DNA from 2 places in the Streptomyces sp. CA2R106 genome. Region 2 is predicted to be linked to the other one. Evidence: riboswitches for the same ligand, from Rfam matches in the RefSeq annotation. Region 2 holds a riboswitch; the other holds the start of a gene.
The links. A riboswitch is a leader RNA that binds a small molecule or an ion and turns the genes downstream of it on or off. The one in region 2 is predicted to bind thiamine pyrophosphate.

Region 1: linked by a shared signal. The riboswitch ahead of WA788_RS27020 (thiamine ABC transporter substrate-binding protein) and the one ahead of thiO (glycine oxidase ThiO) in region 2 are both predicted to bind thiamine pyrophosphate.

Annotation. Positions count from the first base shown of each region.
Region 1 covers NZ_JBAGKC010000024.1:65,657-79,918, forward strand. Annotated here, with positions in the region: gene WA788_RS26995 (ABC transporter ATP-binding protein) at 1-425, shown strand, start outside; gene WA788_RS27000 (hypothetical protein) at 487-1,677, shown strand; gene WA788_RS27005 (LOG family protein) at 2,119-3,195, shown strand; gene WA788_RS27010 (ABC transporter ATP-binding protein) at 3,202-4,278, opposite strand; gene WA788_RS27015 (ABC transporter permease) at 4,275-5,882, opposite strand; gene WA788_RS27020 (thiamine ABC transporter substrate-binding protein) at 6,026-7,132, opposite strand; TPP riboswitch at 7,124-7,267, opposite strand; gene rlmN (23S rRNA (adenine(2503)-C(2))-methyltransferase RlmN) at 7,349-8,467, opposite strand; gene WA788_RS27030 (phosphatidate cytidylyltransferase) at 8,547-9,590, opposite strand; gene frr (ribosome recycling factor) at 9,623-10,180, opposite strand; gene pyrH (UMP kinase) at 10,299-11,108, opposite strand; gene tsf (translation elongation factor Ts) at 11,353-12,189, opposite strand; gene rpsB (30S ribosomal protein S2) at 12,304-13,215, opposite strand; gene WA788_RS27055 (peptidoglycan DD-metalloendopeptidase family protein) at 13,749-14,213, shown strand.
Region 2 covers NZ_JBAGKC010000004.1:332,532-346,793, reverse strand. Annotated here, with positions in the region: gene WA788_RS09230 (anthranilate synthase family protein) at 1-1,394, opposite strand, end outside; gene WA788_RS09225 (class II 3-deoxy-7-phosphoheptulonate synthase) at 1,719-3,068, shown strand; gene WA788_RS09220 ((2Fe-2S)-binding protein) at 3,231-3,524, shown strand; gene bfr (bacterioferritin) at 3,552-4,031, opposite strand; gene WA788_RS09210 (sulfite oxidase-like oxidoreductase) at 4,178-4,792, shown strand; gene WA788_RS09205 (deoxyribonuclease IV) at 4,905-5,786, opposite strand; gene pknB (Stk1 family PASTA domain-containing Ser/Thr kinase) at 5,865-7,823, opposite strand; gene WA788_RS09195 (thiazole synthase) at 8,195-9,040, opposite strand; gene thiS (sulfur carrier protein ThiS) at 9,044-9,250, opposite strand; gene thiO (glycine oxidase ThiO) at 9,247-10,407, opposite strand; TPP riboswitch at 10,404-10,516, opposite strand; gene WA788_RS09180 (NAD(P)/FAD-dependent oxidoreductase) at 10,626-11,837, shown strand; gene WA788_RS09175 (Rv2175c family DNA-binding protein) at 11,919-12,293, shown strand; gene thiE (thiamine phosphate synthase) at 12,393-13,130, shown strand; gene metF (methylenetetrahydrofolate reductase [NAD(P)H]) at 13,266-14,186, shown strand; gene WA788_RS09160 (hypothetical protein) at 14,223-14,262, shown strand, end outside.

The sequences.
Region 1 (14,262 bases), on a different contig from region 2:
CCGCCACCCGCGAGTGGCTGGAGCGCCTCGACATCGGCGACGTCGCCCGCAGCCGGCCGGCCGGGCTGTCCGCCGCGCAGCGCCAGCGCATCGCCGTGGCCCGCGCGCTGGTCACCGGCCCGGCCGTGGTCTTCGCCGACGAGCCGACCGCGACGCTGCACCGCGACGACCGGGCGCACGTGCTGCGCACCCTCACCAGCGCGGCCCGCTCCCACGGCATCACCGTCGTGCTGGCCACGGCCGACCCCGACATCGCCGCGCACGCCGACCGGACCGTGCCCTTCGCCGACGGCCGCGTGGTGACCGCCGCGCCGGAGCAGAACTCGGGCCAGGGCGCCGCCCAGGGCAAGGGGCCGGCCCAGGGCAAGGGCAAGGGGACGGGGCAGAACCCGGACCTGGCCGCTCCCCGCCCGGCCAGCGTATGAACGCCCGCGTACGGCGCCCGCGCCCCGGGCGGAGCGCGGCCGGCCGCGGGGGGTGCGGCCGGTGCTGAGCCTGCGGCTGCTGCGCGGGGCGAGTCCGGCGGCGCTCGGCCGGTGGGTACTGGCCGCCCTCGCGTCGTGCGGCACCGGACTGCTGCTGCTGGCGGCCCTCGGCTGGGCGCTGGCCCACCCGGGCGGCGCCTCGCACACGGTGGTACGCCTCGGCTGGTGCGTGGTGCCGGCGATCGTCAGCGTGCAGCTGGCGGTCGCGGTGGGCCGCGCCCAGTCGACCGGCTGGCCCCGGGCCGGGCTCACCGCGGTCGGCCTGGGCCGGAACGGCCTGGTGCTGCTCGCCGCGGCGACGGTGACCCTGGTGTGCGCGTGCGGCAGCGTGCTGGCGCTGCTGGTCTTCCTCCAACTGCGCGGCGACGTGACCGGTGTGCCCTACCACGGCGTCGGCCCCGGGCTCCTGGCGGCGGGCCACAGCCTGCCGCTCGCCGGGGCGGTCACGCTGCTGGCCCTGGTCCCGCTGGCGGCGGGCGCCGCGAGCGCGGCACGGCTGCGCACCGAGCAGCGCCCCGACGGACGGCGGACGGACGGGCAGCGGCCGGACCGGGGCCGTGCCCGCCCGGGCGGCCCGGACGCGGGCGCGATCGAACCGGACGAGCAGGTGCCCGCCGGGCTCCCGTGGGGCGTCGCGCTGATCGCCGTCGGGCTGGCGCTCGAGGCGACGGCCCCCGACCGGCACACCTTCCCGCTGCCCAGCGGCCTGGGCGCGATGGCGCCGGCCGCGGTCGGCGGCTGGGTGCTCACCGCCGCCGGGCTGGTGCTGGCCGGCCCCGGACTGGTCCACGCCTGCGGGCGGTTGCTCGCCGCCTACCGGCCCGGCGGGCTGCGGCTGCTGGCCGGGCGCGGGCTCCAGCACGAGGCGCGGCGGCTCGGCCGCCCGCTCGGCCTGCTCTCGGCGACCGTGGCGGCGCTGGTGGCCGGCTACGGCCTGCACCAGGACAGCGGCCGCAGCCTCGGGCCGGTCACCACCTTCGCGGTGCTGCTGATCTGCATGTGCGTGCTGGCCTCGGCCGCGCTGGCCGCGCGGGAGTCCCACGCCGCGCGCGCGTCCGCGCGGGCCGCGCTGCGCGAACTCGCGGCGCCCGCCGCGGTGCTGCGCGCGTCGGCGGCGGTACGGGCCGGCGTGCTGGCGGTCGCGTTCCTGGTGCCGGCCCTGCTGGTCGCGGCGCTCTCGCCGACGCCCTAGCGCTTCCTCTCCCGGTCCGTAGCCCGTCCCCTTCCCGGCCCGTAACCCGCCCCCTTCCCGGTCCGTAGCCCGTCCCCTTCCCGGCCCGTAACCCGTCCCCGTCCCGGCCCGTAGCCCCTCCCCTTCCCGGCCCGTAACCCGTCCCCGTCCCGGCCCGTGGCCCCTCCCCGTCCCGATCCGTCCCCGGCGCCGCGCGCGGTCCTCCCGCACGCGGCGCCGCGTCAACGGCGCGCCGCCGGTGTCCCTCTTCGCGGCGGCCCGGCGCCGACCTCGGCGCGCTATCGTGCTCGCGTGGCAGCGCCTACCTCCCCAGACTCGCCCCGTCCCTCCCGTCCGCGGCTGCCGCGTCCCGCGGCCGGCCCGTACCGCGGCCCGGTGCCGCCCGAGCCGCCGAAGGCGCCCTCCGGCGCCGCGCCGGAGGGCGTCCGCCGGACCCGCGAGGTGGAGACGCTGGAGGAGTTCGACGCGGTCGCGCTCGGCGGGTCCTTCGCGGACTGCCGGGTGCGGGCGGTGGACCTGACCTCCCGCACCTTCGCGCTGCTGGTCACCGACACCTCGCAGGCGGTCTTCCTCGGCTGCCCGATGGAACCGCAGGCGCTGGCCCAGGTGCGGGCCGGCGGCGCGCTGGTCTTCCCTCCGGTGCCCGGCCTGCCCTTCGACCCCTACCGCGCGGCGCCCTACCGGCCCGAGGAGCTGTACGCGGGCGTGGCCGAGAGCGGCTACGGCGCGACACCGGACGCGCTGACGTACGACTGGTGGCTGCGGACCGCCGCCGAGCGCGACGTGTTCGCCTCCATGCTGCGCTCCATCCACGACGACGCGGTCTCCGACGCCCTGGACGAGCAGCTCGGCGGCGAGCAGGTGGTGGGCGTGCTGGGCGGGCACGCCATGGAGCGCGGCACCCCGGCGTACGCGGGCGCCGCCCGGCTGGGCCGCGCGCTGGCCACCGCCGGGCTGACCGTGGCGACCGGCGGCGGCCCGGGCGCGATGGAGGCGGCGAACTTCGGGGCGTACGCGGCCGCGTACGACGACGTGATGCTCGGCAAGGCGCTCGACGTCCTCGCGGGCACCCCGTCCTTCGCGCCCTCCGTCGACGCCTGGGCGTCCACCGCCTTCGAGGTGCGCGAGCGCTGGCCGGACGGCGGGCCCTCCTACGGCCTGCCCACCTGGTTCTACGGCCACGAGCCGCCCAACCCGTTCGCCGCGCACATCGCGAAGTTCTTCGCGAACGCCACCCGTGAGGACGGGCTCCTGACGCGCTGCACCGCCGGCGCCGTCTTCCTTCCGGGCGCCGCCGGCACCGTCCAGGAGGTCTTCGACGCCGCCACCGCCAACTACTACGGCTCGCACGGCGACCCGGCCCCCATGGTCCTGGTCGACCACGCCCACTGGACCGCCGAGCTGCCCGTCTGGCCGCTGCTCCAGGCCCTCGCCGACGGCCGGCCCATGAGCGCGCGCATCACCCTGGTCGACAGCGTCGACGAGGTGCCCGCGGCGCTGGCCCGCCTCAGCGCGTAGCCCGCCTCACCCCGCGGCCGGGCGTTCGCCGGGAGCGGCCCGTACGGCGGAGCGGGCGAGGACGACGACGTCCTCGGGGGCGAACACCGCGCCCACCCGGGCGCCGATCTCCGGCGCGTCGCGCAGCGCGCACTCCGCTTCGAGGGCGGGCCCCTGCGCGGGCTGGAGCAGCACTCCCACGTGGCCGCCGCGGAAGGTCCGCGAGACCACCTCGCAGCGCGGTCCGGCGCCGTCGGCCGGCCCGAGCCGTACGCCCGAGGGCCGCACGAGCAGGCGGTGCTCGCCGTCGGGGGTGCCGTCGGGGACGGCGAGCTTGCCCCAGGCGGTCACCGCGACACCACCGCTGACCACGGCGTCGGTGATGTTGTCGAACCCCAGGAAGCGGGCCACGAACTCCGAGCCGGGCTGCTGCCACACCTCGAGGGGTGTACCGCTGCGCACGATTCGCCCGTCGCGCATCACCACCACCCGGTCCGCGAGCGCGAACGCCTCCCCCTGGTCGTGCGTGACGGCCAGCACGGTGGTGCCCAACTGCCCGAACAGCCGGCGCAGTTCGACCACCAGCCGTTCGCGCAGGGAGCGGTCGAGCTGGCCGAGCGGCTCGTCGAGCATCAGCAGCCGCGGCTCGGGCGCGAGGGCGCGGGCCAGCGCGACCCGCTGCTGCTCGCCGCCGGAGAGGGTGGCGACGGGGCGGGCCGCGGCGCCGGGCAGCCCCACCAGGTCCAGCAGTTCGGCGGTCCGCCGCTCGCGGTCCTGGCGCGGCATCCCGTGCATGCGCGGCCCGAACGCCACGTTGCCGCCGACGTCGCGCTGCGGGAAGAGCTGGTGGTCCTGGAACATCAGCCCGACCCCGCGGTGGTGCGCGGGCACGCCCCGCTGGTCGGCGCCGTCCAGCAGCACCCGGCCGCCGTCGAGCGCCTGGAGCCCGGCGACGGTGCGCAGCAGGGTGGACTTGCCGCTGCCGGACGGCCCGAGCACGCAGACGATCTCGTGCGCGGCCGCGTCCACGCTCACCTCGTCCAGCGCGGCGCGCGCCCCGAACCGTACGGTGGCCGCGTCCACGCGCAGCAGGGTGCCGGTCATCGCGACCTCTCCGACAGCGGGTACTCCAGGATCAGCAGGCTGGCCGCGCAGACCACCATGAGGATGGTGCTCAGCGCCATCGCCTGGCCGTAGTTCATCTCGCCGGCCCGGCCGAGCAGGCGGGCGACGGCGACCGGCAGGGTGGGGCTGTCGGGGCGGGCGATGAAGACCGTGGCGCCGAACTCGCCGAGCGAGACGGCGAACGCGAACCCGGCCGCGATGCCCAGGGCCCGCCGTACCAGCGGGAGTTCGACCTCGCGCCAGACCCGCAGCGGGGAGGCGCCCAGCATCGCCGCGGCCTCCCGCAGCCGTTCGTCGACGGCCCGCAGCACCGGCAGCATCACCCGCACCACGAACGGCGCGCCGACCAGCGCCTGGGCCAGCGGCACCAGCAGCCAGGAGTCCCGCAGGTCCAGCGGCGGCTTGTCGAGGGCGATCAGGAAGCCGAAGCCGACGGTGACCGCGGAGGTGCCCAGCGGCAGCATCATCAGCCCGTCGAACCCGCGCATCAGCCGGCCGCCGCGGCGGGTCAGGGCGGCCGCGGCCAGCCCGCCGACGACCAGGGCGATCACGGTGGCGGCGGCCGCGTAGCGCACCGAGTTCCAGACGGTCCGCAACGGTGGGACGAGGAAGGTGCCGTCGCCGCCGGTGGTGCCGAGCGCGCGGTAGAAGGCCAGGCCGTAGCCGTTCGGGCCGTCGAAGGAGCGGGCGGCGAGCACGCCGAGCGGCAGCAGGATCAGCAGCGCGACCGAGGCGAGGACGGCGGCCAGCAGCGCGCGTTCGCCCCGGCCGCGCGGGCGGTGCGCGGTGCCGGCCGGGTCGACCAGGCGCAGCGCGGACTCCCCACGCCGGGTGGTCCAGGCGTGCACGGCCAGGATCGCGGCCACGGCGGCGAACTGGAGCAGGGTGAGCACGGCCGCGGTGGGCAGGTCGAAGATCTCGGCGGTCTCCCGGTAGATCTCGACCTCCAGGGTGGCGCGGGTGGGGCCGCCGAGGATCTGGATGACGCCGAAGGAGGTGAAGGTGAACAGGAAGACCATCACCCCGGCGGCCGCGACGGCAGGCCCGAGCGCGGGCAGGGTGACGCGGCGCCAGGCGGCGAGGCGGCCCGCGCCGAGCATGCGGGCGGCCTCCTCCTGGCGCGGGTCGAGCTGGGCCCACAGGCCGCCGACGGTGCGGACGACCACGGCGTAGTTGAAGAAGACGTGCGCAATGAGGATCGCCCACACCGAGGTGTCCAGGCGCACCCCGAACAGGCTGTCGGTGAAGCCGCCCTGCCCCAGCAGCGCGAGGAACGCCGAGCCCGCGACGACGGTCGGCAGCACGAACGGCACCGTGACCACGGCCCGCAGCAGCCGCTTGCCGGGGAAGTCCAGCCGCGCGAAGGCGTACGCCCCCGGCAGGGCGACCACCAGGGTCAGCGCGGTGGAGGCGGCCGCCTGCCAGCAGGTGAACCACAGCACGTGCCGGACCGAGCCGTCGCCGAGGACGTCGCCGATCCGGCCGAGCTGCCAGCGGCCGCCCTCGTGCAGACCGCGGCCGACGATCGCCGCCACGGGGTAGGCGAAGAAGGCGGCGAAGAACGCCAGCGGCAGTGCGGCCAGGGCCGCTCCGGTGAGGACGCGGCGGCTACCGCGGTGGGAGTCGGCCCGCGGCGCGGCGTTGCGCGGTGCGGCCTTGCGCGGCAGCCCGTTCTTCGGCGCTCCCTCCCGCGGCGCTCCCTCCCGCGGCGCTCCCTCCCGCGGCGCTACAGGACGATCGAGTTCCACGACTTCACCCAGTCGTCCCGCTTCGCGGCGATCTTGTCGGGCGCCAGCGTCGTGGGGTGCGGGACCTTCGCGCCGTACTTGGTGAACACCTCGGGTTCGACCGCGCCCTTCACGACCGGGTCGACGTACATCTGGAGCGGCATGTCCTGCTGGAAGGTCCGGCTGAGCATGAAGTCGATGAACGCCTTGGCGCCGGCGGGGTTCTTCGCGCCGTGCAGCAGCCCGGCGAACTCGATCTGGCGGAAGCAGGTGCCGGTGGCCACCCCGACGGGCGACTGCGCGGGCTGCGGGGTGACGCCGACCACCTCGGCGGGTGGGCTGGAGGCGTAGGAGACGACCAGCGGCTTGCTGCCCTTGGCCTTCTTGCCGGCGGCCGACCCGGAGAAGGCGTTGTCGTACGCCTGCTCCCAGCTGTCGACGACCTGCACGCCGTTGGCCTTCAGCTTCTTCCAGTACGCCTGCCAGCCGGAGTCGCCGTAGGTGGCGGCGGTGCCCAGCAGGAAGGCGAGCCCCGGGGAGGAGGTGGAGACGTTCTCGGTGACGAGCAGGTTCTTGTACTGCGGCTTGACCAGGTCGGCGAAGGTCTGCGGCGGCGCGAGGTGGTGGGAGGTGAAGTAGGCGCGGTCGTAGTTGACGCACACGTCGCCGGAGTCGATCGGCGTCACGCGGTGCTTGGCGGCGTCCAGTTGCACGTCCGCGGCGACCTGGTCCAGGCCCTTGGCGGTGTAGGAGTCGAACAGGCCGTTGCTCAGGGCGCGGGAGAGCAGGGTGTTGTCGACGCCGAAGAAGACGTCGCCGCGCGGGTGGTCCTTGGTGAGGATGGCCTGGTTGACCGCGGCGCCCGCGTCGCCGCCGCGCAGCACCTTGACGGTGTAGCCGGTCTCCTTGGTGAACTGCGCGAGCACCGAGGAGGAGGCGGCGAACGAGTCGTGGCTGACCAGGGTGACGGTCTTGGAGGGCTTGCCGGCGGCCGAGGAGGAGCCGGAACCGGAGCCGGAGCTCGAGCCGCAGCCGGCGAGGACGGTGGCGCCGGCGGTGGCGAGGACGAGCGCGCCGATGGCACGCCGACGGATGGTGCTGTTCACTGTGTGACTCCCTACGCCGGTATGACCCGGATCAGGTGGGAGGGTCTGCGGCCTGGGTCCCTCGACGGTCCTGCCGTCGGATCGGGTCCCAGCCGCACTCTCAGCGCCGTCTCAGGCGCTCCCCTGTCGGATGTTCACTTGTCCTGCGGTTCTGCGGTCGTGCTTGTCACGCTGCCATGCATGCCGTTGGTACGACGAACACACCAGCGCACCGTATCAGCGTGCGGAGGCGGCGAGCTGACCGCAGGCCCCGTCGATCTCCTGGCCGCGGGTGTCGCGGACGGTCACCGGCACGCCGTGCGCCTCCAGTGCGGCCACGAACGCCCGCTCGTCCTCCGGCCGGGAGGCGGTCCACTTGGAGCCGGGGGTGGGGTTGAGCGGGATCAGGTTCACGTGCACCCGGTGGTTCTTCAGCAGCCGGCCGAGCCGGTCGGCGCGCCACGCCTGATCGTTGACGTCGCGGATCAGGGCGTACTCGATGGAGACGCGGCGGCCGGAGACGTCGGCGTAGTGCCAGGCGGCGTCGAGCACCTCGCGGACCTTCCAGCGGGTGTTGACCGGCACGAGGGTGTCGCGCAGCTCGTCGTCGGGGGCGTGCAGGGACACCGCGAGGCGGCATTTGAAGCCCTCGTCGGCGAAGCGGTGCATGGCCGGGACCAGGCCGACGGTGGAGACGGTGATGCCGCGCTGCGACAGCCCCAGCCCGTCGGGCGCCGGATCGGTCAGGCGCCGGATCGCGTCGACGACCCGGCGGTAGTTCGCGAGCGGCTCGCCCATGCCCATGAAGACGATGTTCGACAGCCGGTCCGGGGCGCCGGCCGCGCTGCCGGGCACGTCGCCGTCGCGCAGGGACCGCATCCCGGCGACGATCTGGTGCACGATCTCGGCCGTCGACAGGTTGCGGTCCAGGCCCGCCTGGCCGGTCGCGCAGAACGGGCAGTTCATCCCGCAGCCGGCCTGCGACGAGATGCACATCGTCACCCGGTCCGGGTACCGCATCAGCACCGACTCGACGAGCGTCCCGTCGAAGAGCCGCCACAGCGTCTTGCGGGTCTCCCCGTCGTCGCACGAGGCGTGCCGCACCACCGTCATCAGCTCCGGCAGCAGGTCGCCGGCCAGCTTCCCCCGGGCCGCCGCCGGAATGTCCGTCCACGTCGCCGGATCGTCCGCGTAGCGCGCGAAGTAGTGCTGCGACAACTGCTTCGCCCGGAACGGCTTCTCCCCCAGCGCCGCCACCGCCTCCCTCCGCTCCGCGGGCGAAAGATCAGCAAGATGCCGCGGCGGCTTCTTGGCCCCGCGCGGCACGGCAAACGTCAGTTCTCCGGGTACAGGCATGATGCCTACCAGTGTCGCAGACTCCGCGCGGTGCGCCGTTCGTGCTGCGCGCGGCCGGGACGGGGCCGGGAGGCGGGGGTCAGCCCTGGCCGACGAAGGAGACGAGGAGGAGCCAGACGACGGGGGCGGTGGGGAGGAGGGAGTCGAGGCGGTCCATGATGCCGCCGTGGCCCGGGAGGAGGGTGCCCATGTCCTTGATGCCGAGGTCGCGTTTGATCATGGACTCGCCGAGGTCGCCGAGGGTGGCGCTGACCGCCGCGGCCAGGCCCAGGAGCAGGCCCTGCCACCAGTGGCCGCCGTCGATGAAGTACTGCATGAGCAGGGCGCCGACGACCATCGCGAAGCTGATCGCGCCGACCAGGCCCTCGCGGGTCTTGCCGGGGCTGATCCGGGGCGCGAGCTTGTGGCTGCCGAAGCGCCAGCCGACCGCGTAGGCGCCGGTGTCGCTGATCACGGTGAGCAGCAGGAAGACCAGCACCCGCCGCGGACCGTCGTCGGCGGCGAGCATCATGACCACGAACGTGGCGAGGAACGGCACGTAGAACGCGGCGAACACGGCCGCGGTGACGTCCCGCAGGTAGTCCTCGGGCGGGGTGGCCATCCGCCAGACCAGCACCGCGAGCGCGGTGAGCGCCATCGCGATCCACGCGCCGTCGGCACCGCGGACGTACCCGGCGATCACCATCGCGGTGCCGCCGACCGCCAGCGGGACCAGCGGCGCGTGGATCTGCTTGCGCTCGGCGAGCCGGGAGGTCAGCTCCCACAGCCCGACGACCACCGCGACCACGACGATCCCGACGAAGACCGCCTTGACCACGAACAGCGCCGCCACGACCACCGCACCGAGGCCGACACCGACCCCTATCGCCGCCCGCAGGTCGCGCCCGGCGGACTTCTTCGCGGCCGGCGGTGGGTCCTGGGGCGGCGCGGACGGTGGCGGTGGCATGGTGGAGATCTTCCTCCTGACCCCGGGCTCCGTGGCGGAACCCGCCGCGTGACCGGCGCGTGGCGAAGCGCCCCAGGAAGAATCGTTCACGGAACGTCGCCTCGCGTCGTCGTCAGGTTGGTGGTCGGCCGGGGGGAACGTGCGGCGGTCCGGCCCGGACGCGCAGGGTCCGGCCAGGACACATCAGGTGCGCGGGAGCTCCGCGGAGGTCAGACCTCCAGCAGCTCCGCTTCCTTGTGCTTGAGCAGCTCGTCGACCTGCGCCACGTACTTCGCCGTGGTGTCGTCCAGCTCCTTCTCCGCGCGGCGCACCTCGTCCTCGCCGCTCTCGCCGTCCTTGACGAGCTTGTCCAGCGTCTCCTTGGCCTTGCGGCGGACGCTGCGGATGGAGATCTTCGCGTCCTCGCCCTTGGCCTTGGCGACCTTGATGTACTCGCGCCGCCGCTCCTCGGTGAGCTGCGGGAACACCACGCGGATGATCCGGCCGTCGTTGCTGGGGTTCACGCCGAGGTCGGAGTTGCGGATCGCCTCTTCGATGTTGCGCAGGCTGCTGCTGTCGAAGGGGGTGATCACGGCCATCCGCGGCTCGGGCACGGCGAAGGAGGCGAGCTGGTTGATCGGGGTGACCGCGCCGTAGTACTCGGCGACGATCTTGTTGAACATCGCCGGGTGCGCACGGCCGGTGCGGATCGCCGCGAAGTCGTCCTTGGCGACGACGACGGCCTTCTCCATCTTCTCCTCGGCCTCGAGGAGGGTCTCTTCAATCACCATGTGCTCCTGGTATTCAGAAGGCAGAGCCGTCGGGTCCGGGCCCCTGCGCGCGTCTTCGTGCTCTTCCTGCACGGTGTCGGACCGGGCAGCCTGTTGTCCATACCGGCCTCGCCGGTCACGCCCTGGTGCCCTGGTCGTTGACCAGCGTGCCGATCTTCTCACCCTTGACCGCGCGGGCGATGTTGCCCTCGGCGAGCAGTTCGAAGACCAGGATCGGCAGTTTGTTGTCCTGGCAGAGGGTGATCGCGGTGAGGTCGGCGACCCGCAGGTCGCGGGCGATCAGCTCGCCGTACTCCAGGGCGTCGAAGCGGACGGCGTTCGGGTTGTGCTTCGGGTCGGAGTCGTAGACCCCGTCCACCCCGTTCTTGCCCATCAGCATCGCCACCGCGTCGATCTCCAGGGCGCGCTGCGCGGCGGTGGTGTCGGTGGAGAAGTAGGGCATGCCCATGCCGGCGCCGAAGATGACCACGCGGCCCTTCTCCAGGTGCCGGACGGCGCGCAGCGGGATGTAGGGCTCGGCGACCTGGCCCATGGTGATGGCGGTCTGCACTCGGGTCTCGATGCCCTCCTTCTCCAGGAAGTCCTGGAGGGCGAGGCAGTTCATCACGGTGCCGAGCATGCCCATGTAGTCGGAGCGGGCGCGGTCCATGCCGCGCTGCTGGAGTTCCGCGCCGCGGAAGAAATTGCCGCCGCCGAGCACGACCGCGATCTCGTAGCCCTCGCGGACCACCGCGGCGATCTCCCGGGCGATGGCGTGCACCACGTCGGGGTCGACGCCGAGCCCGCCGCCGCCGGCGAACGCCTCGCCGGAGAGCTTGAGCAGGTAGCGGCGCGGAGCGGTCCCGTCGCGGCCTTCGTGCTGCTGCCCGCCGCCCTCGTGGGTGTGGTCGCGGGCCTTGCGGGCGCCTTCGGCACCATCATCCATGGGAGATCTCCTCGTGCACGTACCGAGGAGGCCATTGCCGTGGGTCCTTGTCGGTTCCCGGTACGGCAATGGCCTCCTCGTCACCTCTGCGGCCGGCCGGCGGGCGGCCGGCCGCGTACGGCCCTGGCGGACCGTCTGTCTTGCCCCGCGCGGCCGCCGGGCGGCCGTACGGACATCGGTGGCAGCCCGCGGCGGCCGAGTCGGTGTCTGCGGCCGGACCGGCGGGTGCCGGTGGGTGCGGACGTCAGACGCCGACGCGGAAGCGCGCGAAGGCCTTCAGGGTGACCCCGGCCTCGTCGAGCACCTTCTGCACGGTCTTCTTCGCGTCCTTGGCGAACGCCTGCTCCAGGACGACGTTCTCCTTGAAGAAGCCGTTGACCCGGCCCTCGACGATGCGCGGCAGGGCGGCGTCGGGCTTGCCCTCCTCGCGCGCGGTCGCCTCGGCGACGCGGCGCTCGTTGGCCACTGTCTCCTCGTCGATCTCGTCGCGGGTGAGGAACTTCGGGGCGAACGCGGCGATGTGCTGCGCGACGTCCTTGGCGGTCTGCGCGTCGGCCTTGTCCAGCTCGACCAGCACGCCGACCTGCGGGGGCAGGTCCGGGCTGGTGCGGTGCAGGTAGGAGGCGACGTAGCCGCCGGTGAACTGCGCGAAGCGGTCCAGCACGATCTTCTCGCCGAGGGTGGCGTTGGCCTCGTCGACGAACGCCTGGACGGTCTGGCCGTCCTTGATCTCGGAGGCGAGCAGCGCGCCGAGGTCGGCCGGCTTGGTGGCGGCGACGTGGGCGGCGATCGCGTCGGCGACGGCGACGAACTTGTCACCCTTGGCGACGAAGTCGGTCTCGCACTTCAGCTCGACGAGGACGCCCTCGGAGTTGTCGGCGGCGATGAGGGAGACGACGGCGCCGTTGGAGGCCGAGCGGCCCTCGCGCTTGGTGACGCCCTTCTGGCCCTTGACGCGGAGGATCTCGACGGCCTTGTCCAGGTCGCCTTCGGCCTCGGTGAGGGCGTTCTTGCAGTCCATCATGCCCGCGGCGGTGAGCTCGCGGAGCTTCTTGACGTCGGCGGCGGTGAAGTTCGCCATGGGTGTGAGTCTCTTCCCGGATGGTCGGTGGATCTACGGGTGAACGGCGGGGGCGCTCGGCCCCCGCCGTTGTCACGCGTGGTGCTGTTCCCGGACGCTCGCGTCCGCGGGCGGTCAGGCGCCGGTGGCGGCGTCGCCCTCGGTGGTGGCGGGCTTCTCGTCGGCCGGGGCGGCGGCGGGCGCCTCCTCCGCCGGGGCGGCGGCCTCGTCGGCCGGGGCGTCGGCAGAGGCGGGGGCCTCGGCATCGGCCTTCTTCTCGCCCTCGAGCAGGTCGCGCTCCCACTCGGCGAGCGGCTCGGCGGCGCCTTCGGCCTTCTTGTCGCCGGTGGCGGCGCCGGAGCGGGCGATGAGGCCCTCGGCGACGGCGTCGGCGATCACGCGGGTGAGCAGCGTGACGGAGCGGATCGCGTCGTCGTTGCCCGGGATCTTGTAGTCGACCTCGTCGGGGTCGCAGTTGGTGTCGAGGATCGCGACGACCGGGATGCGGAGCTTGCGCGCCTCACCGACGGCGATGTGCTCCTTCTTGGTGTCCACGATCCAGACGGCGCTGGGCACCTTCTGCATCTCGCGGATACCGCCGAGGGTCTTCTCCAGCTTGTCCTTCTCGCGGGAGAGGACGAGCAGTTCCTTCTTGGTGAGGCCGGAGGCGGCCACGTCCGCGAAGTCGATCTCCTCGAGCTCCTTCAGGCGCTGCAGGCGCTTGTAGACGGTCGAGAAGTTGGTGAGCATGCCGCCCAGCCAGCGCTGGTTGACGTAGGGCATGCCGACGCGGGACGCCTGCTCGGCGATGGCCTCCTGCGCCTGCTTCTTGGTGCCGACGAACATGATGGAGCCGCCGTGCGCGACGGTCTCCTTGACGAACTCGTAGGCGCGGTCGATGTACGACAGCGACTGGAGCAGGTCGATGATGTAGATGCCGTTGCGCTCGGTGAAGATGAAGCGCTTCATCTTCGGGTTCCAGCGGCGGGTCTGGTGCCCGAAGTGGACGCCGCTCTCCAGCAGCTCCCGCATCGTGACGACGGCCATGGCCGTACTCCTTGAGGTACTCGGTTACCGCGGCCGCCGGACGGTGGCCGCGCCTGACGTCCCGACGCGCCGTGCCACAGGGGACCGAGGGGCGCGGCCACCGCCCGTGACCATCAAGGTCCGGGGTTGGTGGCGGGGCGTGCGAAGTCGACCCGGTGACCCGGGTCGCCAGGGAAAGTGTACGGGACCGCCGGAGCCGCGGGCGACACCCGAGTTGTCCACAGGGCGCGGACCAAGATCATCGCGGGCGGGGCGCGGTGGGTCATCGTGGGGACATGGCGTACACGGCGGTGTGGTTGACGGTGGTGGCGGTGGTGCTGGCGGCGGGCGGAAGCGTGGCGGCCGGGGCCGAGGGCGGGGCGGGCACGGGAGTTGGGGACGGCACCCGGGCCCGGGCATGGGAGGCGGCGGGGCCGGGGCCCGGGTCTGGAGCGGGGTCGGCAGCGAGGTCGGGGTCGGCAGCGGGGTCGGGGTCGGCAGCGGGGTCGGCGGGCTGTACGGGGCCGCCGGGTCCGGCGGCGCGGTGCTGGCCGGTGGTGGGGCCGGGGGCGCGGGGCCGCCCGCTGGTGCTGCGTGCGTTCGAGCCGCCGGCGACACCGTGGGCGGCCGGGCACCGCGGGGTCGATCTGGCGGCCGGGGCGGGGGCTTCGGTGCGGGCGGCCGCCGCGGGCGAGGTGGCGTTCGCCGGGCCGGTCGGGGGCGTCCCGGTGGTGGTCGTGGCGCTGACCGGCGGTCTGCGCACCACCTACGAACCGGTACGGGCCGCGGTCGCGGTGGGTGCGGCGGTGGCGGCCGGGGACCGGGTGGGCGAGGTGGCCGTAGGGCGGCTGCCGCACTGCCCGGAGGTGTGTGTGCACTGGGGGCTGCTGCGCGGGGACGTCTACCTCGACCCGCTCACCCTGCTCCCGCCGGTGCTGCGCCGGGCCGGGCCGTCCCGGTTGCTGCCGGTGGCGGGGGCGGGCGGCGGCGGGAAAGGGGTGAGCGGGCGGAAGGGGTGAGCGCGGCTGCCGGGCGGGCGGCGGACGTGGGCGGGGCCGCGGAGTGGGG
Region 2 (14,262 bases):
CCGGCCGCGCCGTCCCGCGCCGGGGCCGGCGTCCGCATCCGCAGCCAGAACGGGGCGAGCCGGGAGCGGCGGGCGTCCAGCGCGGCCCGCACCCGGATGTCGTCGGCCAGCCGCGGCGCGGCCGTACCCGGGTCGGAGCCCGGCGCGGGGGCGGCCGGCGGCCGCGGCGGGAGCACCCCCAGCGCGGTGAGCACCCCGGCGGCCTTCGCGTGCGTCTCGGCCACCTCCGCGTACGGGTCGGAGTGCCGCACCAGGGTCGCGCCGACCGGCACCTTCAGCTCACCGGCGGGCGAGATGTCGGCGGTGCGGATCAGGATCGGCGAGTCCAGCGTCTGGGCGCCGCCCGCGTCCCGCCCGAGCAGCGCCAGCGCGCCCGCGTAGTAGCCGCGCCCGGCGCCGTCGCGGCCGCGGGGCTCGTACCGCTCGATCACCCGGCAGGCGTTCTGCACCGGCGAGCCGGTGACGGTCGCGGCGAACATCGTCTCCCGCAGCACCTCCCGCACGTCCATGCTGGAGCGGCCGCGCAGTTCGTACTCGGTGTGCGCGAGGTGCGCCATCTCCTTCAGCCGCGGCCCGACCACGACGCCGCCCCGGTCGCCGACCGTGCACATCATCTTCAGCTCCTCGTCCACGACCATGGTCAGCTCCTCCACCTCCTTCGGGTCGTGCAGGAACTCCAGCAGCCCGTCCGCCGACGGCCCCTGCGCCGGGTAGCGGTAGGTGCCGCTGATCGGGTTCATCACCACGGTCCGGCCGGACATCCGCACATGGACCTCCGGGCTGGCGCCCACCAGCGTCCGCTCGGGGGTGTGCACGGTGTACGTCCAGTACGCGCCCCGCTCGCCGCGCAGCAGCCTGCCGAACAGCTCCAGCGCCGCCGCCGGCCCGAAGTCCGGCACGACACCGCGGAAGGTGCGCCGGATCACGAAGTTGGCGCCCTCGCCGCGGCCGATCTCCTCCTCGAGCACCTGCCGCACGATCCGCGCGTACGCGTCGTCGTCCACGTCGAACGCGCCGCCCTCGACCCGCACTTCGGACCCGCCCGGCAGCTCCCGCAGCGCGTCCCGCACCTCGGCGAGCGGGAGTTCGTACACCTCCTGCGGGCGCAGGACGACCAGCGGGGTGCCGTCGTCATGGACGTCGAAGCCCCGCTCGCGGATCTGCCGGAAGGGCACCAGGGCCAGCGCGTCGGTGACCGGGGCGCCGGGGGCGCCGGAGGGCAGCGGGATGCCGGCGAGCGTGTCGACCTGCTCGACGGGGCCGAGCAGCACCTCGACCACGTCCTGCGGGCGGCCGGGGGTGCGGCGGTGCAGCAGGGCGAAGGGCGGGCAGGCGGGGTCGAGCAGGCGCTGGACGAGCCGGGCGGCGCTGGGGGGCGGGGCGGAGTGGGGCACGGCGGGCGTTCCTTCCTGGACGTTCCTGGACGTTCCTGGATGTTCCTGGACGTTCTCGGCGGGCGACGGACGGGAAGGGCGGCCGGACCCGGAAACACCGAAGGCCGCCCTCGGGCGGCCTTCGCGACGTGTTCTGCGCGCGATGTCTAACGGGCCGCCGTGGAAGCGGTCCGCCAGCAGGAGTGCTGGGTGGTGCGGGTGATCATCGCGGTCATGGTCCCGAGCCTACCGCAACCGGGCGGCGACGATCCGCACACGGGGCGGAACGTCTCATCCACTGAGCGCAGCGGTCCGGGCCCGACCCGACCACGTAGGGTGGGGCCCGTGACCGTGAATGCCGAAACCCATGCCGGGACCCGTACCTGGCAGTCTCTTCCCGCGGCGCAGCAGCCTGAATGGCCCGACCCCGAGGCGCTGCGCGACGTGATCGCCGAGCTCGCCTCGTATCCGCCGCTGGTCTTCGCCGGCGAGTGCGACCAGCTGCGCGCCCGCATGGCCGAAGTGGCCGAGGGCAAGGCGTTCCTCCTCCAGGGCGGCGACTGCGCCGAGGCGTTCGACGCCGTGGGCGCGGACCAGATCCGCAACAAGCTCAAGACGCTGCTCCAGATGGGAGCGGTGCTCACCTACGCCGCTTCGGTGCCGGTGGTGAAGGTCGGCCGGATCGCCGGCCAGTACAGCAAGCCGCGCTCCAAGCCGACCGAGACCCGCGACGGCGTGACGCTGCCGACCTACCGCGGCGACTCGGTGAACGGCTTCGAGTTCACCGCCGAGGCCCGCGTGCCCGACCCGCAGCGGCTGAAGCGGATGTACCACACCTCCGCCGCCACGCTGAACCTGGTGCGCGCCTTCACCACCGGCGGCTACGCCGACCTGCGCCAGGTGCACGCCTGGAACCAGGACTTCGTGAAGTCCTCGCCGTCCGGGCAGCGGTACGAAGCCCTCGCCCGCGAGATCGACCGCGCGCTGACCTTCATGGCCGCCTGCGGCACCGACCCGGCCGAGTTCCGCACCGTCGAGTTCTACGCCTCCCACGAGGCGCTGCTGCTCGACTACGAGACGGCGCTGACCCGGACCGACTCGCGGACCGGCAAGCTCTACGACGTCTCCGGCCACATGCTGTGGATCGGCGAGCGCACCCGGCAACTCGACGGCGCGCACATCGAGTTCGCCGCGCAGATCGGCAACCCGATCGGTGTGAAGCTCGGCCCGTCGACCACCCCGGAGGAGGCGCTCGCCTACATCGACCGCCTCGACCCGGACCGGGTGCCCGGCCGGCTCACCTTCGTGGTGCGGATGGGCGCGGACAAGGTCCGCGACAAGCTGCCGACGCTGGTGGAGAAGGTCACCGCGTCCGGGGCGAAGGTGGTGTGGGTCAGCGACCCCATGCACGGCAACACCTTCGAGGCCGCCTCCGGCCACAAGACCCGCCGCTTCGACGACGTCCTGGACGAGGTGAAGGGCTTCTTCGAGGTCCACCACGGCCTGGGCACCCACCCCGGCGGCATCCACGTGGAGCTGACCGGCGACGACGTCACCGAGTGCGTCGGCGGCGGCGACGAGATCTTCGTCGACGACCTGCACCAGCGGTACGAGACGGCGTGCGACCCGCGGCTCAACCGCAGCCAGTCGCTCGACCTGGCGTTCCTGGTCGCCGAGATGTACCGGGGCCAGTAGCAGCGGGCGCCGGCACCCGGCCCGTCGGTGCCGGCTTCGAGAAGTATCCGCGGAGGGGCGCGTATCACACCGGTACGCGCCCCTCCCGGCTTTTCTTCCGCGCGACCGTCTGGGTAAGGTAAGGGTTACCTCAGCTTCTGGCCCTCGATCGGTGGTGACCGCGTGTACGTCTGCTCGTGCTTCGGCATCACCGAGCAGCAGGTGAAGCAGCACGCCGAAGAGGGCCGCTGCACCCCGCGCCAGATAGCCTCCGCCTGCAAGGCAGGCACGGACTGCGGGTCCTGCGTCAAGCGCATCCAGGCGGTGCTGGGCCGCGGCGACGGCTGCGTCACCCGCCACGGGCTGGCCGCCCCGGCCGCTGCGGCCGGGCCGGCCCCGGCCGATCTCGCGCAGCCGGAGATCCCGCGGCCGGACCCCGCGCCGCCCGCCCTCCGGCCGCTGCGGCGCGTCGCCTGACCCGCGGCCGCGCACCTCAGGGGCGGATCAGCTCTCCGGCTGCTCGATCTGCTGCGCGATGTACAGCGGCTCGCCCAGCTTCTCGATCAGGCCGAGCTGCGTGTCCAGGTAGTCGATGTGGTGCTCCTCGTCCTTGAGGATGTCCTCGAACAGCCGGGCCGAGGTCACATCGGACTTCGACCGCATCAGGTCGATGCCGCGCCGCAGCCGGTCGATCGCCTCGACCTCCACCAGCCGGTCGGCCTGGAACATCTCGGTGACGGTCTGCCCCACCCGCACATGGAACAGCCGCTGGTAGTTCGGCAGCCCCTCCAGCAGCAGGATGCGGTCGGTGATGATCTCCGCGTGCCGCATCTCGTCGAACGACTCGGCCCTGGTGTTCTTCGCGAGCTTCGTCCACCCGAAGTTGTCCTGCATTTTCGCGTGCAGGAAGTACTGGTTGATCGCGGTCAGCTCGGCGGTCAACTGCTCGTTGAGGAACTCGATGACCTCGGGGTCGCCCTGCATGGCAACGCCGTCCTTCCCGTTCGGGCCCGATATGTCCGCGCATCCTTGCACCGCGTGACCGTTCGATCCAGTAAGTGCACGCTTACGGTGTCGGCGCCGCCCGGCCCGCGGCCCGAGCACGGTGTCCGGTCTGTCACCATGGACGTATGAGTCGGCAAGCGCATCCGGAGGGGCGGCTCCCCCCGGGGCAGCGGCTCCAGCGGGGCTGGCCGGTCACGCACTACGGGCCCGTGCCCCGCTTCCGCCCCGAGCGCTGGGACTTCCGCGTCTTCGGCGCCACCGCGCACGGCGCCCGCCCGGTGTGGAACCACGACGAGTTCTCCGCGCTGCCGTACACCACCGTGGTCGCCGACTTCCACTGCGTCACCAAGTTCTCGATGACCGGCATGGAGTGGGGCGGGGTCTCCGCCGCCACCGTCGCCGAACTCGCGCCCCCGGCGGCCGACGTCACCCACGTCATGGTCTGGGCCGAGTACGGCTTCAGCTCCAACCTGCGGATCGAGGAGTTCCTCGACGACCTCACGATCTTCGCCACCCACCAGGGCGGCCAGCCCCTCACCGCCGAACACGGCTTCCCCGTCCGCCTCGTCGTGCCCCGCCTCTACGCCTGGAAGGGCCCCAAGTGGGTGCGGGGCATCGAGTACATGACGGCCGACCGCCGCGGTTTCTGGGAGGAACGGGGCTACCACAACCTCGCCGACCCCTGGCACGAACAGCGCTACTCCTTCCAGGAATCCCCGGGCGACGGCCCCGAACTCTGAGCCCGGCTCACCCCGCCGGGCGCCCCAAAGGGGCGCGGGGAACTGCGCGACCAGCCAGAGCGTGGCCCGCAGTCCGCACACCCGCGGCATGGGGCAGACGCGGCCGTAAGGGTCACCCCTCCCGAAGGGACTGGAGCAACTTCACGTCAGAAGCGTGCCCTTCAACTCCCCCCGGGGTCTCGATGACCAAGGGCACCCCGTCCGTCGCCGGGTGGGCCAGAACCTCACGGAAGGCGGCCACCCCGATCCGCCCGGCACCAATATTCTCGTGGCGGTCGAGGTGCGCCCCGCACCCCGCCTTCGAGTCGTTCGCATGGATCAGCCGCAGCCGCCCCGCCCCCGCGGCCCCCTCGATCTCCGCGAACATCCGGTCCACCCCGCCGGGCGCCGCGATGTCGTGCCCGGCGGCGAACACATGGCAGGTGTCCAGGCACAGCCCGACCCGCGGATGCCGGTCCAGCGCGTCCAGATACGGCCCCAGGTCCTCCGCCAGCGAACACAGCGAGGACCCCTGCCCGGCGGTCGACTCCAGCAGCAGCCACGGGTCGTCGTCGTGCGTCAGCTCCTCCAGCAGCGGCCGCACCCGCTCCCGTACCTGCGCAAGAGCGGCCTCCCGGGGGCGGCCGCCGGTCGCGGAACCGGTGTGCACCACCACCCCGAGCGCCCCGATCCGCCGCCCCCGGCGCAGCGAGTGCCGCAGCGACGCCACCGAGCGGTCGACGGTCTCCGGCGTGTGCGAGCCGAAGTTGATCAGATACGGCGCGTGCACGTACGCGGGGATGCCCGCGCCGGCGCAGCGGGCGCGGAACTCCTCGTCCTGCGCCGGATCACCCGGGCCGGTCGCCCAGCCCCGGGGGTTGGCCACGAAGACCTGCACCGCCTCCGCGCCCAACTGCTCGGCGTAGCCCAGGCCCTTGGTGGCCAGGCCGCCCGCCACCGGCACGTGCGCGCCGACCGGATTGCGGCGGCGCCCGGGCGCGGTCTGCTCGTTCACTCGTCCGTCACCGGTCTTCACAGTTCGTCGTTCGGGTCGGTCAGGGCACCCAGGGTCGGTCAGCGCATCCAGAGTCGGTCAGCGCGCCCAGAGGGTGATCGTCGCGCCCTTGGGGGCCTGGCTGCCGCCGTCGGGGGACTGGCTGAACACGGTACCGCTGAAGAAGAGGTTGATCACCCGCACCTCGAAGCCGGCGGCGGTGAGGATCTTCTTCGCGTCGCCCGTCTTCTTCCCGGTCACGTCCGGCACCGGGAACTGCTGCTGGCCCTTGGAGACCGTGATCGTCACCGAGTCGCCCGCCGCGGCCTGGCCCCCGGCGCCCGGAGACTCCAGCGCGACCTTGTCCTTGTCGGCCACGTCGGAGAAGACCTTGCCCGGCGCGAGCACCACCTTCAGCCCGGCCGCCTCCAGGTCCTGCTGCGCGTCGGTGACCGACTCGCCGACCACGTCGGGGATGTCGACGGGGGCGCCGCGCGAGACGGTGATCGAGACGCGCTTGCCCGGGTCGGTCTGGGTGGTGCCCAGCGGGTCGGTGGACACGACCCGGCCGCGCGGCACGTCGTTGCTGTACGCCTGGGTGACCGTGCCCGGCACCAGGCCCGCGGCCTTGATCTCCTTGCGGGCGGTGGCCAGGTCGCGCCCGGCGACGTCGGGCACCCGGACGTGCTGGGGGCCCTTGGAGACCGTCAGGGTCACCGTGCCGTTGCCGCGGATGCGCCGGCCGGGGGAGGGGTCGGTGGCGATCACGCTGCCGCGCGGCACCGTCAGCGAGAAGCCCTGCTTCACCTTGCTGTCCAGCCCGGCCTGCTCGATCTTCTGCTCGGCCTTCGCCTGCGGCAGCGACAGCACGCCGGGGACCGTCGTGAACTGGCCGTCGTTGATGTACCAGACGCCCGCGCCGACCCCGAGGACGACCAGCAGGGCGACGAGCACGGCGAGCGGGCCGCGGCGCGAGCGCGCCCACCCGGGTGCCGGGGCGGGGGGAGGGTCGTCCGGCGGCGGGGTGGGCAGCAGCAGGCGGGTGGTGCGGTCCGGGACCGCGCCGTCGGGCCGCGCCACCACGCTGGTGGGCTCCTCGGAACCGGGCGGCAGTACGGGCGGCACCTCGTCGGTGGGCACCTCGTCGGCGTGCACCTGGTCGGCGGGCTCGGGTGCCGCCGGTCCGGCCGGGCGCGCGTCCAGCTCCTCCGCGGTCAGCGCCGCCCGCGCCGTACGGGTCTCGGCGAGCAGTTCCACCGCGTCCGCCGGGCGCTGCTGCTGCGGGCGGGCGCAGGCCCGCGCCACCAGCGCGTCCAGCAGCGGCGGTACGGTCGGCACGACCGCGGAAGGCGGCGGCACGTCCTCGTTGACGTGCTGGTACATCACCTTCATCGGGGTGTCGCCGTCGTACGGCTTGCGGCCGGTCAGCATCTCGTAGAGCACCACGCCGCACGCGTACACGTCGGCCCGCTGGTCCACGGTGCCGTGGCCGATCTGCTCCGGCGCCAGGTACGACACGGTGCCCAGCACCACGCCCGTCGACGCGCTCGTCTTCGTGTCGATCGCCCGCACCAGGCCGAAGTCGGCGACCTTCACCCGGCCGTCGTCGCCGATCAGCACGTTCTCCGGCTTCATGTCCCGGTGCACCAGACCCGCGCGGTGCGCCGCGCCCAGCGCCGCGAGCACCGGTTCCACGATGTCCAGCGCCGCGTGGACCTGGAGCGCCCCGCGCTCCCTCAGCACGTCCCGCAGCGTGCAGCCCGCGACGTACTCCATCGCCAGGTACACGTACGTGCCGTCCGTGCCCTGGTCGAAGACGCCCACCACGTTCGGGTGCGCGAGCTTCGCGACCGCCTTCGCCTCGCGGATGAAGCGCTCCACGAACACCGCGTCGTCCGCGAGGCGCGGGTGCATCACCTTCAGGGCGAGCTCCCGGTCCAACCGGGTGTCCACGGCGCGGTAGACCGTCGCCATCCCGCCGACGGCGATGCGCTCCTCGACCAGATAGCGCCCGTCGAGCGTCTGCCCGACGAGCGGGTCCTCCACGCTGGTGTCCACGGCCACCGATTCTACGAGGCGGTTCGCACCCAACCGCGGGATCACGGCGCAATGTGTCCCACCCGTGCGGATTCGCTACGCGGTTGTAACCGTCCCCGTCCCCCTCCTCCCGCCCTGCGGGCCCCACGGCCCCCGCCGCGACGGTCCCGTCCCGCCCCCGGCCGCCGCCGGCTTCTTTCGCGGGAGGGCCCGAGCAAAACCAGGGGCGCGGGGAACTGCGCGGCCAGCCAGAGCGCACCGTGAGGTGAACGAGGACGGGAGGGGGCACTACCCAGGGGCGCGGGGAACTGCGCGACCAGCCGGAGCGGGGCGTGGGGTGGACGGGGACCGGAAGGGGCACCAGCCCCGGGGGCGCGGGGGAGGGCGGCGCCCTAAGCGCGGGGGGCTGGGGGCGGCGCCCCCAGGGAGAGGGCGCCGTTCGAGGGGGTCGAAGCGAGGGCACCGTACCTGCGGGGGATACGCCCGGCCCGGTGGGCGAGCCGGCCGGCGGAAACGGCCTCCCGCATGGCCGCGGCCATGAGCACGGGCCGCTGCGCCCGGGTGACGGCGGACGCGAGCATGACGGCATCGCACCCGAGTTCCATGGCGAGCGCGGCGTCGGACGCGGTGCCGGCCCCGGCGTCGAGGATGACGGGCACGGACGCCCGCTCGACGATGAGCTGGAAGTTGTGCGGGTTGCGAATCCCGAGCCCGGAGCCGATCGGCGAGCCGAGCGGCATGACCGCCGCGCACCCGACATCCTCCAACTTGCGGGCGAGCACGGGGTCGTCGCTGGTGTACGGCAGCACCGTGAACCCGTCGTCCACCAACGTCTCGGCAGCGTCGAGGAGTTCGACCGGATCGGGCAGCAACGTCCGCTCGTCGGCGATCACTTCGAGCTTGACCCAGTCGGTGCCGAGCGCCTCCCGGGCGAGCCGCGCGGTGAGGACGGCCTCGCCCGCGGTGAAGCAGCCGGCCGTGTTCGGCAGGACACGAACCCCCAACCGGCTCAGCACGGACAGCACGGAACCCTTCGCGGTGGGGTCCAGCCGCCGCATCGCGACGGTCGTCAGCTCCGTACCGGAGGCGACGAGCGCCCGCTCCAGCACGTCGAGGCTCGGCGCCCCGCCGGTGCCCATGATCAGCCGGGACCCGAACACGGCGTCGCCGATCCGCAGCGGATCAGCCCCGTCAGGCGACGCGGACGGCGCGGCCTGCGCCGACGGTGTCGTGTGCAACGCTCAGCCCCCCTGGACCGCGGTGAGGATCTCCACCCGGTCGCCGTCGGCGAGCCGGGTCGCCGACCAGCGCGAGCGCGGCACCACCGCCTCGTTGAGCGCGGCGGCCACCCCGGTGGTCGCCGCGCCGTACCGGGCGACGAGCGTACCGAGCGCGATCGGCTCCTCCAGAGCGCGCGGCTCCCCGTTGACGAGCACGCTGATCGTCATACCGTCTGCTCCTCACGTACGGCCGCGAACCGCCCGGCGGCGAACGGCTCGGCGTACCGCGGCAGACGTCCGGTGTCCAGGACATGGCCGAGGACGTCCCCGGTGACGGGCGTGAGCAGCACCCCGTTGCGGTGGTGCCCGGTGGCCAGCAGCAGACCCTCCAGGTGGGAGGGCCCCAGCAGGGGAGCGTTGTCCGGCGAGCCGGGCCGCAGCCCCGCGAGGGTCTCGGTGAGGGGGAGTTCGGTGATGCCGGGCACCAGGTCGTGCGCGTCCCGCAGCAGTTGGTAGACGCCGCCCGCGGTCACCGCGGTGTCCCAGCCGAACTCCTCGCTGGTCGCGCCGAGCACCAGTTCCCCGTTCTCCCGCGGCACCAGGTAGACATGGCTGCCGCGGACCACCGCGCGGACCGTGCGGGACAGGAACGGCGCCCGCCCGGCCGGCATCCGCAGCCGCAGGATCTGCCCCTTCACCGGCCGCACCGGCGGCAGCGCGTCCGGCGGCAGCCCCGCCAGCCGGCCGCTCTCGCAGCCCGCGGCCAGCACGGTGCGCCCCGCCACCGCCCGGGTGCCGTCGGCGAGTTCGGCGCCGGTGACCCGGTCGCCCGCGCACAGCACCCGCGCCGCCTTCGCCCGTACGAACTCCACGCCCGCCGAGCACGCCGCCCGCAGCAGCGCCGCCGCCAGCCGCCGCGGATCGACCTGGTGGTCGCCGTCCACCCGCAGCCCGCCGCGCACCCCGGGGGCGAGCAGCGGCTCCAGCCGGCGGCAGTCCCGCCCGGTCAGCCACTGCGCGGCCAGCCCCAGCGAGGTCTGGAAGGCGTGCAGGTCGCGCAGGTCCGCCCGGTCGTCCGTGTCCAGCGCCACCGCGAGGGTGCCGCACGGCCGGTAGCCGGTGTCCAGACCGGTGGCGTCGGCCAACTCCGCGACCAGGTCCGGATAGCGCGCCGCCGACGCCAGGTTCAGGTCGAGCAGCGTCTGCTCGCCGTACTGCAACTCCGTGACCGCGGCGAGCATCCCCGCCGCGACATGGGCGGCGCCGCCGCCGGGGGACGGGTCGGCCACCACCGTGGACAGCCCGCGCTGGGCGGCGCGCCACGCCGTCACCAGGCCGATGATGCCGCCCCCCACGACGAGGACGTCCGCTGTTCGGGTACGCATGAGTCTCGGCTGCTCCCTTCGCCGGCATGACCCGGATCAGGTTCGTACGGTCGGCGGCCGGCCAGCCGCCCTCTCAGCCCGGTGCGTCCGGGCTCCCGCGAATTCGCTTCCGGTCAGCTTAACCGAGGGCCCGCCGGCGGGCGCCGCCGCGTCCACCGCGGTGGACGGGCCGCCCCGACCCCCGCCCCGGCGCCGCCCCGACGCGCTAACGTGTCCCGGTGAGCGAGCGTCACGCAGTGATCGTGGGGGCCGGCATGGCCGGCGTGCAGACGGCCGTCGAGCTGCGGCAGCAGGGCTGGCGCGGCCGGATCACCCTGCTGGGGGACGAGCCCCACCCTCCGTACGACCGCCCCCCGTTGTCGAAGGCGGTGCTGCTGGGCGCGGAGGGCGGCGCCCTGGCCGACGTGCGGTTCGACGTCGACTTCGCCGCCTTGGAGGTGGACCTGCGGCTGGGCGTGCACGCGCAGGCGCTGCGCGCCGCGGCACGCCAACTCGTCACCGACGCGGGCCTGGTGGCCTATGACGCGCTCGTCCTGGCCACCGGCGCCTACCCGGTGGCGCTGCCCGGCACCGCCGGCCGCCCCGGCGTCCACCCGCTGCGCACCCTGGACGACGCCGCCGCGCTGCGCCCGGTCCTGGAGCGGCGCGAGCACGTCGTGGTGGTCGGCGCCGGCTGGATCGGCGCGGAGTTCGCGACGGCGGCCCGCAAGGCCGGCTGCGAGGTGACGGTGGTCGAGGCCGCCGACCGCCCGCTGTCCGGTGTGCTGCCCGCGTCCGTCACCGCGCACATGACCGGCTGGTACGACGAGGCCGGCGTGACCCTGCTGACCGGCACCACCGTGGCCGAGGCCGCGGCGGGCGGGGTGGTGCTCGCCGACGGCAGCCGCCTGGCGGCCGGCGCCGTGGTGGTCGGGATCGGCGCCCGCCCCGCCACCGGCTGGCTGGCCGGCTCCGGGGTCACCCTGGACCCCCAGGGCGCGGTGCGCGCCGACGAGCGGCTGCGGGCCACCGCGCCCGACGTGTACGCGGTCGGCGACTGCGCGTCCTTCCCCTCCGCCCGCTACCACCGGCGGCTGCTCGTCCACCACTGGGACAACGCGGTCCAGGGCCCGCGCACCGCCGCCGCGAACCTGCTCGGCGGCGAGGAGGCGTACGACCCGGTGCCGTACTTCTGGTCCGAGCAGTTCGGGCGGTTCGTGCAGTACGCCGGGTTCCACCGGGACGAGGACACGATGGTCCGCCGCGGCGACCCGTCCGGCGACTCCTGGTCGGTGCTGTGGCTGCGCCGCGGCGTGCTGGTGGCGGTGCTCGCGGTGGGGCGGCCCCGGGACATGGCGCAGGGCCGCAAGCTGATCACCCAGGGTGCCGAGCCGGACCCGGCGCTCGCCGCGGACCCGGCGGTGCCGCTCAAGGCCGCGGTGCCGCACTGACGCCTGCCGCGGGGGCGCGGGGGACACCGTGACGGCTCAGCGGTGGGGGCGATTGTCAGCCGCAGGTGGCAGGCTTGTCCCGTGACTGCTTACTCGTCGGTTGACGCGCACATTGACGCTCTCGTCCCCTCCTGGCTCACCCTGCCCGAGGTCGCGGAGCGGCTCGGCCTCGAAGTGACCCGTATCCGGCCGCTGATCAAGGAAGGGCAGCTCATCGCGGTCCGGCGCGGGGAGAACAAGGTGCTGATGGTGCCGAGCGACTTCATCGGAGACGGCAAGATCGTGAAGGGCCTGCCCGGCACCCTGACCCTCCTGAAGGACGACGGGTTCACGGACGACGAGGCCCTGGAGTGGCTCTTCACGCCCGACCCGACCCTGCCCGGCACCCCCGCCAACGCGCTGCGCGAGAATCGCGGGACCGAGGTGAAGCGCCGCGCGCAGGCGCTCGCCGTGTAGCCCGCGCCCTGCCGGGGCCGCCGGCCGCCGCCCGTACCGCACCCGCGGACGCGCGCGGCGGCGGCCCGCACCGGGGCGCACCGACCCCGGGAGCCCGCGATGCCCACCCCGACCGCGTCCGACCGCCTCGCCGCCGCCCGGCTCTACCTGTGCACCGACGCGCGCACCGGCCGCGGCGACCTCGCCGCGTTCGCGGACGCCGCACTGCGCGGCGGGGTGGACATCATCCAGCTCCGCGACAAGGGCATCGAGGCCCGCCAGGAACTGGCCGCGCTGGAGATCCTCCGCGACGCCTGCCGCCGCCACGGCAAGCTCCTCGCCGTCAACGACCGCGCCGACATCGCCCACGCCGCCCGCGCCGACATCCTCCACCTCGGCCAGGACGACCTGCCGGTCCCCGCCGCCCGCGCGATCCTCGGCCCTGACGTCCTCATCGGCCGCTCCTGCCACACCGCCGCGGAGGTCGACGCCGCCGCCGTCCAGCCCGGCGTCGACTACTTCTGCACCGGGCCGGTCTGGCCGACCCCCACGAAGCCCGGGCGCCCCGCACCCGGGCTCGACCTCGTCCGCCACGCCGCCGCGCTCCGCCCGGCCCGGCCCTGGTTCGCGATCGGCGGGATCGATGCCGCCACCCTCCCCGCCGTCCTCGCCGCCGGCGCCCCCCGCATCGTCGTCGTCCGCGCGATCACCGGTTCCCCCGCCCCCCACGAAGCCGCGGCCGCCCTGACCCGCACGATCCGCTGCACGGTGCCCGACAGGGGCGCGGGGAACTGCGCGAGCAACCAGCTTCCGGCCGGTGGTCCGGACGCGACAGCAACAGCCCCTTCGGGCCGGTGACGACCTGCACCACGGAACAGGGTTGGTCGCGCAGTTCCCCGCGCCCCTGTCCGGCACCGTTCTCCGCGGCAGCGGCCCCCCGGGAGTGGCTGGACGCACTAACGTGTGGTGGCCGCCACACGTTAGCCTGCTGACATGGCCTTGGGGACTTCATCCACACGTACGGACCGCGCGACCACGATCCGTGAGCTGCTCGCGTCCGGCCACCGCTCCTACTCCTTCGAGTTCGCCGCGCCGCGTACGGAGAAGGGCGAGCGCACGCTGTGGAACGCGATCCGGCGGATCGAAGCCGTCCGTCCGACGTTCGTGTCGGTCACCTACGGCGCCGGCGGCTCCTCGCGGGAGGGCACCGTACGGGCCACCGACCGCATCGTGTCGGACACCACGCTGACCCCGTGCGCCCACCTGACCGCGGTGAACCACTCGGTCGCCGAACTGCGCAACATCATCGGCCAGTACGCCGACGCCGGTATCCGCAACATCCTCGCGGTGCGCGGCGACCCGCCCGGCGACCCGATGGGCGAGTGGGTGGCGCACCCGCAGGGCCTGACGTACGCGGCCGAGCTGGTGCGGCTGGTCAAGGAGTCCGGGGACTTCTGCGTCGGCGTCGCGGCGTTCACCGAGATGCACCCGCGCTCGACGGACCCGGCGGAGGACACCCGGCACTTCCTCGACAAGTGCCGCGCGGGCGCGGACTTCGCGATCACCCAGATGTTCTTCGACCCCGAGGCGTACCTGCGGCTGCGCGACCGGGTGGACGGCGCGGGCTGCACGGTGCCGGTGATCCCCGAGGTGATGCCCGTCACGAACGTCCGGCAGATCGAGCGCTTCTCGCAGCTCGGCAACGCGCCCTTCCCTCCTGAGCTGGCCGAACGCATCCTCGCGGTGCAGGACGACCCGGCGGAGGTGCGGAAGATCGGCATCGAGTTCACCACGCGGATGTGCCGGCGCCTCATGGACGAGGACATCCCGGGTCTCCACTTCATTACTCTTAACCACTCCACCGCATCGCTGGAGATCTACGAGAACCTCGGGCTGCACCAGCGGGCGGCGTGACCGCGGGCGACCGCCCCTAGGTGAGGAAGTGGGCACATGGGCTACTCGGTGCTCTACATCGCGTTCGGCATCGTCG